Regions from separate parts of the Nocardioides marinisabuli genome, predicted to be linked through region 3. Evidence: predicted binding sites of a transcription regulator. Region 3 holds the regulator's gene; each other region holds the start of a gene.
The links. The regulator LexA, encoded in region 3, represses DNA repair genes until DNA is damaged. The targets are predictions, from matches to a motif close to TCGAACANNTGTTCGA.

Region 1: a site for LexA is predicted at 3,740-3,755, ahead of H0S66_RS01900 (HNH endonuclease signature motif containing protein). Genes of this name have one in related genera too.
Region 2: a site for LexA is predicted at 1,181-1,196, ahead of H0S66_RS09490 (HNH endonuclease signature motif containing protein). Genes of this name have one in related genera too.

The regions. Positions count from the first base shown of each region.
Region 1 covers NZ_CP059163.1:400,109-405,831, forward strand. Annotated here, with positions in the region: gene H0S66_RS01890 (FAD binding domain-containing protein) at 1-277, opposite strand, end outside; gene H0S66_RS01895 (uracil-xanthine permease family protein) at 285-1,718, opposite strand; gene H0S66_RS01900 (HNH endonuclease signature motif containing protein) at 2,423-3,676, opposite strand; gene H0S66_RS01905 (PucR family transcriptional regulator) at 3,825-5,087, opposite strand; gene H0S66_RS01910 (oxamate carbamoyltransferase subunit AllH family protein) at 5,216-5,723, shown strand, end outside.
Region 2 covers NZ_CP059163.1:1,977,288-1,983,010, reverse strand. Annotated here, with positions in the region: gene H0S66_RS09490 (HNH endonuclease signature motif containing protein) at 1-1,117, opposite strand, end outside; gene H0S66_RS09485 (amidohydrolase) at 1,266-2,927, opposite strand; gene H0S66_RS09480 (SpoIIE family protein phosphatase) at 3,014-5,723, opposite strand, start outside.
Region 3 covers NZ_CP059163.1:2,332,480-2,338,202, forward strand. Annotated here, with positions in the region: gene H0S66_RS11165 (alkaline phosphatase family protein) at 1-466, opposite strand, end outside; gene H0S66_RS11170 (alkaline phosphatase D family protein) at 466-2,217, opposite strand; gene lexA (transcriptional repressor LexA) at 2,319-3,053, opposite strand; gene H0S66_RS11180 (LysM peptidoglycan-binding domain-containing protein) at 3,389-3,760, shown strand; gene H0S66_RS11185 (hypothetical protein) at 4,241-4,459, shown strand; gene H0S66_RS11190 (class I SAM-dependent methyltransferase) at 4,413-4,784, shown strand; gene H0S66_RS11195 (hypothetical protein) at 4,708-5,025, opposite strand; gene nrdR (transcriptional regulator NrdR) at 5,488-5,723, shown strand, end outside.

The DNA.
Region 1 (5,723 bases), 1.9 Mb from region 3:
GCAGCGGCTGGACCCGCGCGGCCCCGTCGTGGGCGAGCAGGTCGGCGTGGCGCACCAGCGCGCCCACCCGCACGCCGGCCTCGTCCACCTCGACGCCGTCGAGCCCCGGCAGCGCGTTGATGTCGACCAGCGTGCTCGGAGCCGCCAGCCGCATCGACAGCAGCGGCACCAGGCTCTGCCCGCCCGCCAGCACCTTGGCGTCGGGGTCGTCCGCCAGTGCCCGACAGGCCTCCTCGAGGCTGGTCGGGCGCAGGTAGCCGACGGGCGCGGGCTTCACGTCGGGCTCACCCCCGGTGCCGGCCCTCGTGGTCGGGGCGGGCCTGGCCGCCCTCGTGGTGCACGCCCTCGGTGCCGACCGAGAGCATCGTGCCGTCGGCCGGGGCGGGCGCGATGGCGCGCGCCAGGTGGTAGCCCGCGACGATGATGATCGTGCCGGCGGCGATGCCGCCGAGGGTGAAGTCGTCGGTCACCGGGAAGAACTGGTCGGTGCCCAGGCCGATGCCCATCACCAGGCCGGCCGCGACCGGGACGAGGTTGACCGGGTTGCCGAAGTCCACCCCGTTCTCCTTCCAGATCTTCGCGCCGAGCAGTCCGATCATCCCGTAGAGGACAAGGGTGATGCCGCCCAGCACGGCGGAGGGGGTGGCGTTGACGATCGCCCCGAACTTGGGGACCAGACCGAGCAGGATCGCGGTCACGGCCGCCACGTAGTAGGCCGCGGTCGAGTAGACCCGGGTCGTGGCCATCACGCCGATGTTCTCGGCGTACGTCGTGGTCGGCGAGCCGCCGATCGAGGTGGCGATGACCGTGGCGACGCCGTCGGCGCCGACCGCGCGGCCCATCTCGGGGTCGAGGTCGCGGCCGGTCATCTCGGCGACCGCCTTGACGTGCCCGACGTTCTCGGCGACCAGGGCGATGACCGCGGGGATGACCAGCAGCGTGAAGGTGATGCTGAAGGACGGGAGGTGCCAGCCGACCGCGCCCGCGGTGGTCTTGTCGGGGAACCCGAACCAGTCGGCCCCCGAGACCAGCGACCAGTCGACGCGGTCGTGCTCGACGGCCTCGCCGTTGGAGGACGGGGTGACCGAGGTGATCGGGCCGAGGGTCAGGTCGGCGAGCCAGGAGACGACGTACCCGAAGATCAGGCCCAGGAAGATCGCGATGCGCCCCAGGAAGCCGCGCAGCCCCACGGCCATGACGATGACGGCGGTCATCGTCAGCAGCGCGATCCAGTAGTCGGCCGGCATGTAGACCGAGGTCGCGACCGGGGCGAGGTTGAAGCCGATCAGCAGCACGACCGCGCCGGTCACCACCGGGGGCAGCACCGCGTTGACCATGCCGGTGCCGGCCACGTGGATGAAGAGGCCCACCAGCGCGAGGATGACGCCGGAGACCAGGATCGCGCCCGTGACGTCGGAGGGGCTGCCGCCCTGGTTGTAGATCGCTGCGGCGCCGCCGACGAAGGACGCGCTGGTGCCGAGGTAGCTGGGCACCTTGTTGCGCACGATCAGCAGGAAGCAGATCGTCGCGATGCCGCTCATCATGATCGCGAGGTTGGCGTTGAGCCCCATGATCAGCGGGAAGACGAACGTCGCCCCGAACATCGCCACGACGTGCTGGGCGCCGATCCCGGCTGTGCGCCCCCAGTCGAGCCGCTCGTCGGGTGCCACCGCCTCACCCTGACCGGGCTTCACCACGGTCCACCTGAACATCGACATCACGCCACCTCTGTTCCTCCGGGTCCACCCGCTGCGAGGGACCTCAACCTAGTGAGACCTCGGTGCCGGTCTCGTCGGCAAGTCTCGCCGAAGGCGACGCCCCAGCGACGGCAATCGCTGGCACACGGGCGCGCCGCGCACCGAGCCGGCGCCAGCTCACGGCGTACGACGAGCCGCTGGTCGAGCAGCAAGGAGCGCCAGCGACGCGCGTCGCCGAGACCCCACAAGAACCACACCCACCTCGGCGTACGACGTTCCGTTGGTCGAGCAGCAAGGAGCGCCAGCGACGCGCGTCGCCGAGACCCCGCAAGAACCGCGCCGACCTCGCCGTACGCCGCTCCGTTGGTCGAGCAGCAAGGAGCGCCAGCGACGCGCGTCGCCGAGACCCCGCAAGAACCCCGCCGACCTCGCCGCACGCCGCTCCGTTGGTCGAGCAGCAAGGAGCGCCAGCGACGCGCGTCGCCGAGACCCCGCAAGCACCGCGCCGACCTCGCCGCACGCCGCTCCGTTGGTCGAGCAGCAAGGAGCGCCAGCGACGCGCGTCGCCGAGACCCCGCAAGCACCGCGCCGACCTCGCCGTACGCCGTGGGGTCACCGGGTTGCGACGGTCGCTCGACCCACGGCGGTCGCGTCGAGTCGGCTGGTTCGAACCGGCCGGCTCGCGGCGTACGCCGTCCTGGTACTCACGCAGGGAAGAGCGGGGTCTAGGTGCGGTGGTGGAAGGTGACCTGGTTGTCGGCGCCGATGTCGACTTCGTAGTCGGGGTCGTGGATGCGTCGGTGGTGATACGGGCACAGCAGGCGGCCGCGGGCCAGGTCGGTGAGGCCGTGGTGGGACCAGGGGTCGTCGTGGTGGGCATGACACATCGCTGGTGGTGCGTCGCAGCCCCTGGCGGTGCAGCCGCCGTCGCGGATACCCATCGCGATGCGCTGGGTCTTGGTGAAGAACCGCTTCGCCCGGCCCACATCGAGGGGTTTGCTCTCCCCGTCGAGGACGACGGGCACGATCCCGGCCTCGCACGCCAACCGCCGCGCGTCGCCAGCGGAGATCCGGCCGCCGGTGTCGAGCGCAGCCGCCGCCAGCCCACCCTGCAGCGAGGCGAGGGTCATGGTGACGACCACGGTCGCGTTGACCCCACCGGCGCGGGGCAGTCGCTTGGGGTCGAGTCGTTCGATGAGCTCGACGAACGCATCGCCCAGCCGCCGCGCGGTGGGCCGGCGTACCGGTTCCGGTGCCTTATCCGTGCTTGCCCGGTTGGCGATCTGGTGCTTGGGGGCGGCGAACGCCATCAAGGCCTTCTCGAGCATCTGCCCCACCAGACTCGGGACGGTGAAGGACCCCTTGATCCGGCCGTGGCCGTCCTCGCGCATCCGGAACACCGACGACTTCTCGGCCTCGCGCTCCTCACGATCGAGCAGCTCGGCCTCCCACGCCTCCCCCACCTCCGGGGCGACGACATCAAGAATGCGACGCCCCAGCACCCGCAGCGCCTTCGCGTCGTGCACCCCAGCGAACGCCACCAACGCCGCAGTGGCCTGCTCGAGGACCGCCGGGTCGAGGTCGTCGGGCAGCGCATCCAACGACGTACAGATCACCGACGCCTGCTCCGCGACCAGATCCCCACGACCCAACGCCTCGCGCACCAGGACGTGACGCGCCAGTCCCTCGGCCAGGCGTACCTGACGGAACGACTCCCGCTTGGTCGACCGGGTCACGTTCGAGTGCCACACCGCCAACGACGGCGAGGCGTTGCGCTCCTGCACCGCGACGGTATCCGCGTGCTCCAGCAGCCGGGACTGCACTGCGGCCAGCCGTGCCTGGAGCCGCGAGGCCTCCACGATCGCCTGCGCGGTCTCGGCCTGGCTCATCGACCAGGTAGACATCTCCGCGACCTCGTCCAGCACCACGTGGGCCCGCGCGACAGCACTCCCGACGGGGTGCGCAGCAGTGGTGGACATGATCAAAGTATCTCAGGGCCCACCGACAAAGCACCAGGTCAAACCCCATTTTCCACAAGCGGATCGAAAACTTTTTCGACGGTGCGGAAGTGACCGGTCGAGGGTTCAAACCTGACCGCTCGGTGGTTCAAAAGTGACTGCTCGGCCGTCAACCGGCGACGTCGAGCACCCGGAGGGCCACGGCGACGTCGAGGCGCAGGTGGGGGTCGCTGGAGAGCGGGCCGAGGAGGCGCTCGAGCTTGGAGACGCGGTAGCGCATCGTGTTGTAGTGGAAGAACTGGGTGCGCGCGGCCTCGGCGACGTTGAAGTTGGTGTCGAGCAGCACCTGGAGGGTCTCGCGCAGGTCGACCGCCTCGGTGGTGTCGGCGGCCAGCGGGCCCAGCACGTCGTCGGCGAAGGCCCGCAGCTCGGCGACGTCGGGCACCATCGCGATCAGCCGGTGCAGCCCGAGCTGGTCGAAGAACGTCGTCGAGCCGCCGCCGCGCACCCGACGCCCCACGTCGACCGCTCGGCGGGCCTGCGCGTACGCCGCCGGCAGGTCGCCGAGGCCCGGGGCGGGGCGGCTGACCCCCACCGAGAACGGCCGGCGCCCGCCGCCCTTGTCGCCGGCGACCGCCGCCACCACCCGTCGTACGACGTCCTCGCCGGGCAGCGGCTCGGTGCCGGTCGCCTGCTCGTCCAGCGGCACCAGCACCACCACCTCGTGGGAGAGGTCGACGACGGGCACGCTCGCGTCGAGGCCGCGCAGCACCTGGCGCCAGGCGGCCGCGAAGCGCTCCTGCCAGCGTCGCCACTGCACCCGGTCGGCCACCCCGGCCTCGGGTGCGGGGTCGATCTCGGCGACCAGCACCACCGTGGGTCCCTCGAGTCGCCAGCCGAGCGAGGCGGCGTGCTCGGAGACGAAGACGTCGTCGCCGGCGCGACCCAGGAAGACGTCGCGCAGGAAGTCGCCGGCGTACTTGTGCTCGACCTCGGCCACGGCGTCCTGGCGGGTCACCAGCAGCGCCGTCAGGTCGGCGGCGCGCTCGAGCAGCGCGACCTCCTCGACCCCGATCGGGCCGTCGGCGCGCACCGCGACCAGCCGGGCCAGCTCGTGCTCGCCCGTCCCGACGCCGACGCCACGCGCCTCGCCGTCGCCGACGGGGGCGCCGCGGCCCTCCATCCGCTCGACCCGCACCCGGCCACCGGAGGTGACCAGGTCGAGGGCGGCCAGCCGGTCGCGCAGCTCGCCGGGCAGCGCGGCCGCGCGCTCGCGCCCGTCGGTCGAGGTCACCAGCACCCCGACGTCGAGCACCCGGGCGACCTCGCCGGCCACGGCGTCGAGGCCGCCTCCGTCGAGCACCACGCGGGTCAGGCCGCGGTGCAGCGCGTCGATGCGCGCCAGCGCTGTGGTCGAGACGTCCGGCTCCATGCAGCCCCCCGCTGGTCCGTGGCAGCCGGTCGCAGCTCCCACTTGGCAACTCCTGAGGCCCGCCCACCCGATCGTTGGCACAACCTCACATGGGAGGCACCGTAGCCCGAGGACTAGCGTCGAGCAGCGTGAGCCCCCGCCGCCCGGTCCCGGTGAGCGCCCCGCCGCGCGTGCTCGCGCTGCTGCGCGCGACCCCCGACACCCCGGCCGGCCCCGGTCTCACGGTGCTCCACCGCGGCTCCCTGGCGGCGTACGTCGACCTGGGCGGCTGGGCGCTCGGCCTCGTCGACCCGGCGGCGTCGCGGCCGCCGACCGCCCTGGTGCTCGGCCCCGGCGTCCTGCCCGGGCTCGCCCTCGGCGACGTGCGGGTCCACGGCGGCCGGCTGCACCTCGACAGACGCCCGGTCGTCCCCGGCCGCCTCCACCACACCGGCGTGCCGCGCATCGCCGGCCGGGCCTGCGGCCCGGCCCCCGACGTCGCCGGGCTGGTGGGCCGGGGCGGCGGGCTGACCCCCGAGGGCGACGACCTGCTGTGCGGCTGGCTGGCCGCCCACCGCGCCACCGCGACCCCCACCCCGCGCACCGACGCGTCCGTGCGCGCCCACCTGCACCGCACCAGCCTGCTCTCCGCGACGC
Region 2 (5,723 bases), 360 kb from region 3:
GGCACATCGCAGGCGGGGCATCGCACCCCTTCGCGGTGCACCCGCCGTCACGCACACCCAGGGCAAGACGCTGCGGGACCGTGAACAGCCGCTGGCTGCGCCCCACGTCGAGCGGCTCGCTCCGGCCGCCCAGCACCACCGGCACGATCCCGGCCTCGCACGCCAGCCGGCGCGCGGTCGCAGCACTCAGCCGCCCACCGGTGTCGAGCGTGGCCGCGGCCAGCCCACCCTGCAGCGACTCCAGCGTCATCGTCACCACCACGGTGGCGTTCACCCCGCCGGCCCGCGGAAGCGCAGCCGGGTCGAGGCGTTCCACCAGCTCCACGAACGCAGCCCCCAGGCGCTGCGCGGTCGGGCGGCGTACGGGCACCGGTGCCTCGTCAGGTGTGTCCTGGTCGTCACTGTTGACGCGGTTGGCGACCTGGTGCTTGGGGGCCGCGAAGGCCAGCAGCGCCCGCTCGAGCATCTGCCCGACCAGCAGCGGCACCGTGAAGGACCCCCGGATGCGACCGTGGCCGTCCTCGCGCATCCGGAACACCGAGCTCTTCTCCGCCTCCCGCTCCTCGCGGTCGAGCAGCTCGGCCTCCCACGCCTCACCGACCTCCGGGGCGACGACGTCCAGGATGCGACGCCCCAGCACCCGCAACGCTTTCGCGTCGTGCACCTGCGCGAACTCGACCAACGCCGCAGTGGCCTCTCGGAGGATCGACGCCTCGAGGTCGTCGGGCAGGTCATCCAGCGCCGTACAGATCACCGACGCCTGCTCCGCGACCAGGTCCCCACGCCCCAGCGCTTCACGCACCAGGACGTGACGCGCCAGGCCCTCGGCGAGGCGTACCTGCCGGAACGACTCCCGCTTGGTCGACCGGGTGACGTTGGAGTGCCAGACCGCCAGCGACGGGGAGGCGTTGCGCTCCTGGACCGCGACGGTCTCGGCATGGGTCAGCAACCCCGAGCGCACCTCGACCAACATGGCCTCCACCTGTGCGACCTCCGCCAGCACCTCGGCGGCCTCGCCCTGGCTCATCGACCACAACGGCGTCCCGGCGACCTCGCTCAGCACCGAACGCGCCCGCGCGACAGCACTCCCGATGGGGTGCGCGGCGGTGGTCGACATGAGTGAAGTATCTCAGCCGCCACCGACAAAGCACCAGGTCAAACCCCGTTTTCCACAGGCAGATCGAAAACTTTTTCGACGGTGCGTAAGTGACCGGTCGAGGGTTCAAACCTGACCGCTCGAGGGTTCAGAAGTGACTGCTCGGCCGTCAGCGGCGGTAGACCTCCGAGCCACGGGCCCAGGCCGTGACCGGCTCGGCGGAGCCGATCTCGTCCTCGTGCAGGTCGAAGGGGTCGCGGTCGAGCACGAGCACGTCGGCGGAGGCGCCGACGCGCAGGTTGCCGGAGTCCTCCTGGTGGTTCGCGTGGGCGGCGCCGCTGGTGTAGGCCTGCAGCGCCTGGAGCAGGGTGAGGCCCTGCTCGTCGCGCATCGGCGGCTCCTCGTCGCTCTCGTCGGTGGTGCGCGAGGAGCGGTTGACCAGCACGTGGATGCCCTCCATCGGGTCGGGCGGGTTGATCGGCCAGTCCGACCCACCGGCCACCAGCGCGCCGCTGTCGACGATGTCGGCGAAGGGGTACTGCCAGTCGCGGCGCTCCTGGTCGAGGTAGGGCTCGACCATCTGCACCGCGGGCGTGTTGTAGCGCGCCCACATGCCCTCGACGTTGGCGATCGCGCCGAGCAGCCGGAAGCGGTTGCGGTCGCGGGGCGCGACCAGCTGGAGGTGGGCCAGCTGGTGGCGCTGGTTGCTCCAGCCGTTGTGGCGGCGGGCGGCGGCGATCGCGTCGAGCGACGTACGCACGGCCCGGTCGCCCAGGGCGTGGAAGTGGGCCTGGAAGCCGGCGGCGTCGAGGGCGGTGACGGCCTCGTCGAGCTGCTCGGGCTCGAGGAAGGCCAGCCCGCGCTCGCCACCGGCGCAGGGGCAGCGAGCGCCCCCGAGGTAGGGCTCGTCCACCGCCATCGTCAGGGTCTCGGAGACCCCGTCGACCATCAGCTTGACCGAGCCGGCGTCCAGCCCGGCCTCGCGCAGCCGCTCGCGCTCGGCCACCAGGTCCTCGAGCTGCTCCACGCCGCGGTGCCGGTCCCACCACAGCGCCAGCCGCACGCGCGCGGTGAGCTCGTCGGCCGCCACGAGGTCGAGGTAGGCCTGCGTCGGGTCGTCGATGCCGGCGTACCCGCCTACCAGCGCGTCCTGCCAGCCCACGATGCCCCACGAATGCAGGTGCGCCTGCGCGTCGAGCAGGGCCGCGTGCTTCTCCTCGCGGGTGGTGTCGACGAGGCGGTGCACCAGCAGGGCCGCGGCCTCGCGCAGCGTGCCGGTCGGGTTGCCGTCCTCGTCGCGCTCGATCCACCCGTCGGGCGGGTCGGGGGTGTCGCGGTCGATGCCGGCCAGCTCGAGCGCCCGGGTGTTGACCCAGGCGTTGTGGTGGTCGTTGCTGGGCAGGAACGCCGGGCGGTGCGGCACCACCTTGTCGAGCATCTCGGCCGTGGGGCCGGTGCGCGGGTCGAAGTGGTCCAGCGACCAACCGCCTGCTCGGAACCAGGAGTCCCCGTGCGAGTCGTCCTGCTCGGCCGCACAGTCGGCGATCGTCTCGAGGCACTCGTCCGCGCTGCTGCAGCTGGTGAGCAGCGCGTTGCGCAGCTCGAGCCCACCGATGAGCGGGTGCACGTGGGCGTCGTGGAAGGCCGGCATCACCAGGCCGCCGTCGGCGTCGACCTCCTCGACGCGCCGCCCGCCCGCGGCCATCTCCTCGCGCACGCGCTCCAGCGGCCCCACGGCGTAGATCGTGGAGCCGCGCACGCCCACGGCGTGCTCGTGGTGGTACTTCAGTCCGTCGAAGAGTCGCCCGTTGGCGAAGATCAGGTCACTCACTGCTGCCCCGTTCGGTCGAGATCGGTCGAGATCGGTGCTGGTTCGTGCTGGTTCGTGCTGGTTCGGGCTGGCCGGTCCTGTCGAGACTAGGCCTGCCCCTGCTCGACGCCCGGAGCGGTGCGGGTCAGCCAGTCGGGCCACGACTCGGGCTCGTCGCCGTCCTCCAGCTGGGCGCGGACCTGCGCGATCATCCAGGTGCGCAGCCACTGCACCTCCGGCTCGGCGCTCACGGTGAGCAGGCGCCCCTCGTCGAGCCCCTGGTCGGGGACGGCGAGCAGGTCGACCAGGCGGGCCGCCCGGCCCGCCGCCGCGACCGGCAGCGACACCTCGACGTCGATCTCGGTACGCCCCTGCTCGCGGGCGGCCTCCACCCGACGCCGCGTCGCGCGGCGCAGGGGTGCGAAGACGTCGAGGAGCGCGCGCACCTCGCCCACCAGGGCCAGCCCCGGCTCGTGCCCGTGGGTGGCGGAGAGCAGCTGCAGGTCGCGCACCAGCTCGTCGATGTGCTCGTCCTGGCGCAGCCACAGCTGCACCGGGCAGCCGCGCAGCAGCACCGGCTGCGTCCCGGGCCCGCCGCCGGCCGGCTCGGGGTCCGGCTCCGGCGGCGAGTCGGGGGGCCGTACGGCGCTGTCGGCCCGCTCGTCGAGCAGCCGGGCCCAGACCCTCGTGCCACCGGGGACCCGTTCGACGCCCCAGTCGTCGGCGAGCACGGCGACGATGCCGAGCCCCCGCCCGGTGGTGGGCTCGCCCCACGACGAGGAACCCGGGTCGGCGAGGCGCGGGACCACGGCGTCGGCCGGGACGCTGCCCTCGTCGGTCACGGTCACGGTGACCGCCCCGTGGTCGAGGCGCACGGCGACGTCCATGGAGGCGCCCCCGCTGTGCAGCGCGGCGTTGGCCGCGAGCTCGCCGACGCACAGCTCGGCGTCGTCGACCAGCTCGATGCCGCGCCCGCGCAGCGCCTCGCGCACGAAGCGCCGCGCCCCGGGCACGCCCGAGGGGTGCGCCGGCAGCCGGGTCCGCACGATGCGGCCGCTGACCACGGGCGACTCGAGGTCCTCCACGACCGTGCCCGCGCGCCGTCCACGCCCGGTGGGCGGGGGCTGCGTCTGGTCGTGGAGCCGGACCGCGACCAGCGCGATGTCGTCCTCGCGCATGCTGGGGACCATCCGGACCAGCAGCCGGTCGCACAGCTCGTCGAGCGGGGGGTCGCCCGCCGCGAGGCTCGCCAGCTCGCGGCGCAGCCTGTCGAGGCCCACGTCGAGGTCCTCGCCGCGCCGCTCGACCAGTCCGTCGGTGAAGAGCAGCACGGTCGAGCCCCGCGGCAGCACGACCTCCTGCTCGCCTCGCTCGGCGTCGGGGAAGAGCCCCAGCAGCAGGTCGGGGTCGTCGGCCGAGAGCAGCTCGACGCTGCCGTCGGCCCCCAGGACCACCGGCGGCGGGTGCCCGGCGTTCGACCAGCGCAACCGGGTGACGCCCTGCTGGAGCTCCTCGGGGGTCTGCTCGAGGCGTGCCAGCACGGCGGTCGCGGTGGTGTCGACCCCGAGGGTGGCCAGGGCCCGGTCGACCCCGCGCAGCACGTCGGCCGGCCCTTGCCCGCTGAAGGCCGAGATGCCGCGCAGCAGGTTGCGCACCTGGCCCATGGCGGCCGCGGCGGCGGTGTCGTGGCCGACCACGTCGCCGATGACGAGCATGGTGGCGCCGGCGTCCTGCACGAAGGCGTCATACCAGTCACCGCCGACCTGGGCAGTCTCGGCGGCGGCCTCGTAGCGCACCACGATCTCGAGGTGGTCGGGCTGCGGCGGGGCGGTGAGCAGGCTGCGCTGGAGGCCCTCGGCGAGGTCGCGCTGCTCGGCGAAGAGCCGGGCGTTGTCGACGGCGAGGCCGGCACGCTGGGCGACCTGGGCCAGCGTGTCGAGGTCGGCGTCGGTGAAGGCACCGCGGGTGGCGTCGCGGAGCACGGTGAGCAGACCGACGACCCGGTCGCGGCCACGCAGGCTGACGACGGCGACGTGCTCGGGGCCCAGGGCCCGCACCAGGTCGTGCACCTCGCCCTCCTCGAAGACGCTGCACAGCCCCTCGGTCGCGTCGGTGCCGACGACCGGGGCCTCCGCCGCCAGCAGGGCAGGCAGGAACGAGTCGTCGGCCAGGCGCGAGAGACGCACCGCCGCGAACCGGTCGACGAGCGGCTGTGCGTCGCGCTCGCGGTGCCAGCCGCCGACGTCGCGCAGCCCCGGCAACCGCCCTTCGGGGCCGGTCTCCTCGACCAGGGTCGCCACGCACCAGTCGCCCATGGCCGGCACCACGAGCGCGCCCAGGCGCGCCACCGCCTCCTCGAGGTCGAGGGTGCCGGCGAGCTGCTCGGTCACCGTGGCGACCAGTGCGTCGCGACGGGCGGTGCGGGCCACCTGTTCCTGGGCCCGGTGGCGCTCCGTGACGTCGACGAAGTAGACCGCCAGCCCGTCGGGGTTGGGCCAGGCCCGCACCTCGTACCAGGCATCGAGCGGCTCGGGGTAGTAGGCGTCGAAGGCGACCGGCTCGCCGGTGCGGGCACTGAGGCGGTAGTGGTGCTCGAAGTCGCTGCCGACCGCGGCTGGGAAGGACTGCCAGATGTCGTGACCGACGAGCTCGTCGCGGCTGCGCCCGAGCAGCCGCTCGGCCTCACCGTTGAGGTAGGTGAAGCTCCAGCCGCGGTCGAGCTGGAAGAACGCCGTCGGCATCGACTCGAGCACCCGGGCGACGCGGGCCTCGCCCTCCTGCACCGCGGTGGTGTCGTACGCCGCCCCCAGCACGCGC
Region 3 (5,723 bases):
CGCGCCTGTTGAGCCGCTCGATGACGGTGGGGAAGCGCAGGTCGGAGGGCTGGTCGAGGGTGCGGATCTCGCCCAGCGCCCGGTCGTAGACCGCGTTGGCCGGCACGCCGCTGCGGTCGGGGCGCACCCCGGTCATCATCATCGTGTGGTTGGGGATGGTCTCCATCACCGGCATCGAGGTGGCCCGCGGGTGGTGCACCCCGCCCTCGCGCAGCGCCAGCAGGTTCGGCGTCAGCCCGCTGTCGAGCTCCTCGGGCCGGCAGCCGTCGACGACCAGCACGTAGGCGCGCTTGCGGGTCGAGGCCCGCGCCGCGAGCGCCGGCTCGAGCCCGGCCACGGTCGAGAACGCCAGCCCCGAGGCCGCCGCGGTCAGGACCGTGCGCCGACCGGCGCGGATCTCACCGAGGCCGCGGGCGAAGGGGGCGGGGCCGGCCGCGTCGCAGTGGCCGCTCGTCGGGTCGCACATCAGCGGTCTCCTACGGGGGTGCTCACACGCTGCACCGTGCCGGTGCCGGCCAGGGTGCGGAACGACGCGTCGTGGGTGGCGGTGGTCTGCTGGTCGTCGCGGGCCCCGATGACGTACCAGTCCATCTGGGTGCGCTCGGCGGTGATGTCGAGCACCGAGAAGCCGTGGTCGTCGAAGTTCAGGTACTTGATGTGGCGGTTGTTGGCCTTGATCGCGGTCTCCACCAGCGGCGTCAGCGCCGGCTGGCCGGTGATGTCCTTGAGGTTGTTGGAGGTCACCGAGGAGCACACGAACTCCACGCCCACCGAGTCGCCGAGCAGCGGGTAGAGCGAGGTGTCCATCGGCAGGTCGCAGGCCCACCCCGAGTGGATGTCGCCGGTCACGAAGACCACGTCCTTGACCTGGTGGTCGTCGATGTGGCGGAAGACCTCGCGGCGGTCGGCGGTGTAGCCGTCCCACTGGTCGACGTTGTACGGCGAGCCGTCCTGGGGCAGCAGCCCGGTGACGTCGTTGACCGGGTCGACGAGCTCGTTGGGCAGGTCGGCGAAGGTGACCGGGGCGATCATCACCGGGTTGCCGACCACCTTCCACTGCGGGGCGTGGTTGCCGCGGGTCAGGGAGTCCTTGAGCCACTCCATCTGCCGGTTGCCGGTGATCGAGCGCGCCGGGTCGTTGACCTCCGCGTCCACCAGCGGGGTCGCGACCTGCTGGGAGCGGTAGGTGCGCAGGTCGAGCATGCTGACCTCGGCCAGGTCGCCGAAGCGCAGGCGGCGGTAGAGCCGGGCGCCGTCGCCCAGCGAGGCGGTGCCGTCCATGCGCACCGGCATCCACTCGTCGTACGCGCGGTGGGCGCGGGCGCGCCGCTTGAGGTAGTCGCCCTCGGAGTCGTCGTGGTTCTCGGCGTTCTTCCTCCACTGGTCGTTGGTGACCTCGTGGTCGTCCCAGGTCACGATCCAGGCGTACCGGGCGTGCAGGGCCTGCAGGTCGGGGTCGGTCTTGTACTGCGCGTGCCGGCGGCGGTAGTCGGAGAGCGAGACCATCTCGCGCGCGGGGTCGTGCGGGCGGATGTCGACGTTGTCCTGGCCCATGCCGTACTGGCCGGGCGCGTACTCGTAGAGGTAGTCGCCCAGGTGCAGCACCGCGTGCAGGTCGTCGCGCTCGGCGAGCAGCCGGTAGGCGCTGAACCAGCCGGCCTGCAGGTTGGCGCAGGACACCACGCCGAAGCGCAGGTTGTCGGGCGTGGCGCGCTTGGCGGGGGCGGTGCGGGTGGTGCCGACCGGGCTGCGCTGGCCGCGCGCGGTGAAGCGGTAGTGGTAGACGGTCTCGGGCTGCAGGCCCGTCACGTCGAGCTTGACGGTGTGGTCGCGCGCGGCGCTGGTGACGAAGCGGCCCCGGCGCACGACGTTGCGGAAGCGGCGGTCGGTGGCGACCTCCCAGCGCACGCCCACCCGCGGGCCCTTGCCCGAGCCGGGGGTGGCGGCCCTGGTGGGGGTGACCCGGGTCCAGATCAGCACCGCGCGCGGCAGCGGGTCGCCGGAGGCCACACCGTGGGCGAAGACGTCGTGACGGGCCTTCGCGGCGACCGCGTGCGGGCCGGCGAGCACGCCGGCGCCGGTGACGGCGGCGCCGCCGGCCCCGACGGCACTGGCGGCCAGGACCGTACGGCGTCCGAGGGCGGCGAGGCGGGCCCGCTCGGCGTCGGCGGGGCTCGCGGCGTCAGCGGCGGTGGTGGGGGTCAGTGGTGGGGTCACGCCTCATCCAACGACACACCGCCGTCCACGTGACGTGGACGGCGGTGTGAGCACCGTCTGTTCACCGTCGGTTCGGTCTCCCGACGGGCGGGTGCGGGGCCTCAGAGGCTGCGCAGCACCGCGGTGACGACCCCGAGGATCGAGGCGTGGGTGCCGTCGATCGGCTCGTAGGCGTCGTTGTGGGGCAGCAGCCAGACCTTGCCGTCCTTGCGCTGGAAGGTCTTGACGGTGGCCTCCTCACCGATCAGGGCGGCGACGATCTGGCCGTTGCTGGCGGTCTGCTCCTGGCGGATCACCACGTAGTCGCCGTCGCAGATCGCGGCGTCGATCATCGAGTCGCCGGAGACCTCGAGCAGGAAGAGCTGGCCGTCGCCGACCAGCTGCTGGGGCAGCGGGAAGACGGCCTCGACCCGCTCCTCGGCCAGGATCGGGCCACCGGCGGCGATCCGGCCCACGACCGGCACGTAGGAGGCCTGCGGCATGGTGTTGCCGATGTCGGTCTCGTCGACCGAGCTGTCGTCGGCCGAGGAGATCGCCTTGCGGCGCGCCATCAGCTCGGGCAGGAAGACCTCGAGCGCGCGCGGGCGGTGCGGGTCGCGCTTGAGGAAGCCCTTCTCCTCGAGCACCTTGAGCTGGTGGGAGACGCTGGAGGTGCTGGTCAGGCCGACGGCCTGGCCGATCTCGCGCATGCTCGGCGGGTAGCCGCGGGTCTCGATGGCCTCCTTGATGCACGCGAGGACCTTGATCTGGCGCGGCGTCAGGCCGGTCGCGTCGGGAGGGCCGTCGGGCAGCTCCGCGACCCCGCGCTTGCGGGGGCCGCTGTTCTTGGTGGCCATCGTGTGCCTTTCGTGCGCGAGGCCCGAGCCGGGGAGTCCGCTCGGATGGGTCGTGGACCCACGCTATCGCCGCGCGGGCCCGACTTCAAACATCTGTTCGAAGGGCGTGTCGCGCTCGTGGAGGCGGCGACGGGCTGCTCCGGCGTGACGTCGGGGATCTCGAACAATTGTTCGCCGCACCCCTTGCGCGGCTCGAACACCTGATCTAGTCTCGCTCATGTGTTCGATCGAACACCTGGTCGAAGCAGGATCGCGACCGGGACTGTCGGTGGCTGTCCGTAGACATCTCCCTGACCGAGCACGACGACGACCACCCCCTTCCCCAGGAGGTCCCGATGAGCACCATGACCCTCACCGCCGCCCCGGCCCCGATCCGCCTCGGCGCCGTCCGCGCCACCCGCCGTACGACGCCCGGCTCGCTGCGGCTGACCCGCCGCGGCCGGCTCGCTGTGCTGGCCGCGGGCCTGCTGCTCGTCGCCCTGGTGGGCGTCGTGCTGGCCGGCGTCTCCGTTGCCACCAGCGAGAGCGGCACCGCCCCGGCGACTGAGACGATCACCGTCGGCGTCGGCGACACGCTGTGGGCCATCGCCGCCGAGCGCGCCGAGTCCGGCGACGTGCGCGAGGTCATCGGGCGCATCCAGCAGCTGAACTCCCTCGACGGTGGCCTGGTGGTCACCGGCCAGCGCCTGGTCGTCCCGGCCGGCTGAGGAACGGCCCGCGACCGCGGTGCGGTCCGGGCGCGGCGGCCCCTGTGGCCGCCCACAGATTTCGTCGGTCGCCTCGACCCCGGCCGGCGAAACCAGGGGAAAGACGAGGGGCGGGCCCGCAGTGGGCCCGCCCCTCGCGCTGTGTCGGGCCCTGTCTTCCGCGTCCGGTGGGGGAGGGTGTCGTGGTGAGCGACGGCGTCTTCGAGAGCAGGCTGGCGCAGTGGCAGGCGTGGTGCGAGGCGCCCTGGGGCCGGTTGCGGTTCGCGGTGGTGCGCGAGACGCTGCGCCGCCAGATCGAGGCGCTCCAGGCCGACCTCGGGCAGCCGCGGGCGCTGCGGGTCCTCGACGTCGGCGGGGGCGACGGCCGCGACGCCTTGGGCCTGGCCGTCGCCGGCCACGACGTCACGGTCCTCGACCGGCGCCCTCCTGGCTCGCCGAGGCCCGCCGCCGCGCCGAGTCGGCGGGGGCGGGGAGCGGCTGGTGACCCTCGAGGGCTCGATCGACGACCTGAGCGGGGCCGGAGACGGGGCCGGCGGCGGGTTCGACCTGGTGCTGTGCCACAACGTGCTGCACTACCGCCCGGCCGAGACCGGCGCGGCCGACGTGCGACGTCCTGGCGCGGGCGGCGCGGCCGGGCGGTCGGGTCTCGGTGATGGCGCCGAACCCCGCGGCGCGGGTGATCGGGCGGCTGGTGCGTGAGGGGCCGGAGGCTGCCCTCGACGAGCTCGGCCGCGACGACATGGAGTCGGCCACCTTCGCCACGACCGCGCGGGCGGTGGCCCGCGACGAGGTCGAGGCGCAGCTGGTGGCGGCCGGGCTCGAGGTGGTGGGCCGCTTCGCCGCCCGGGTCGCCAACGACTACGTCGCCGACGACGGCCGCAAGGCCGACCCCGACTTCTACGCGGCGCTGGAGCGCCTCGAGCTCGCGCTGTGCGACCGGGAGCCGTTCATCTCTCTCGGGGCGCTGTGGCAGCTCGTCGCCGTCCGCCCGGTGGGGGAGCCGGGGTCGCGGGGTCGCGGGTGAGGCCGAGCGCCCGGCCCAGGCGCGCGATGAGCATCAGGCCCACGAAGAGGCAGGCCACGGCCCCGACGGAGGCGAGCGCCAGGAAGAACCAGGCGGCCGACTCCCCGCCGCGGGCCTGGGTGCCGAAGTCGATGGCGGCGTAGACCAGGTAGCCCCAAGCGACCACCGCGGCGGTGACGGCCAGGGCCAGGCCGAGCAGCCGCGGCTGGAACGAGCGCTCCGGGCGGGGGGCGGGCCGCACGGCGGGAACCGGCCCGCTTGCCGGCCGTGGCGGGAGCGGGAGTCGGCGCGCCGGCCACCTGCTCGTCCACCTGGCCGCCCGCCTCGCCGCTCACAGCGTCATTGTGTCCGACCGCACCCAGCCCCGGCGACCGGGTGTCGGTACCGGTGCCGGCATCTGGCGGCCGCTCCAGCACTGCTCGGCGCCACCCCTTCGGGGCGGTCCCGGTGCGCTGACCTGCACCGATGTGTCGAGTGTGATCTGGGTCGCAGGAAATTTTCGGGACGGCTTGCGCGGCTCGTGGTCCCGGGCGTACGGTTCCACTACATCTAGTAGTTACACCGGTGTAGTTATCCACATCTAGTTCACAGATGGATGCGGGATGGTGCACAGGTGACCGGTTGTTCTCCACAGGGAGAGCAACGATATCCACACCCAGCAGCCCTCGCGGGGGCTGCGCGGCGCGCCCGAGAGGAGGACCCGATGCACTGCCCGTTCTGCCGTGCCACCGACACCCGGGTCCTCGACTCGCGGGTCTCCGAGGACGGCGGCTCGATCCGCCGGCGGCGTACCTGCTCGGCCTGCTCGAAGCGGTTCACCACCGTCGAGCAGATGCAGCTGAGCGTCGTGAAGCGCTCGGGGGCCAGCGAGCCCTTCGTGCGCGAGAAGGCCGTGGCCGGCGTGCGCAAGGCGTGCAAGGGCCGACCGGTCACCGAGGA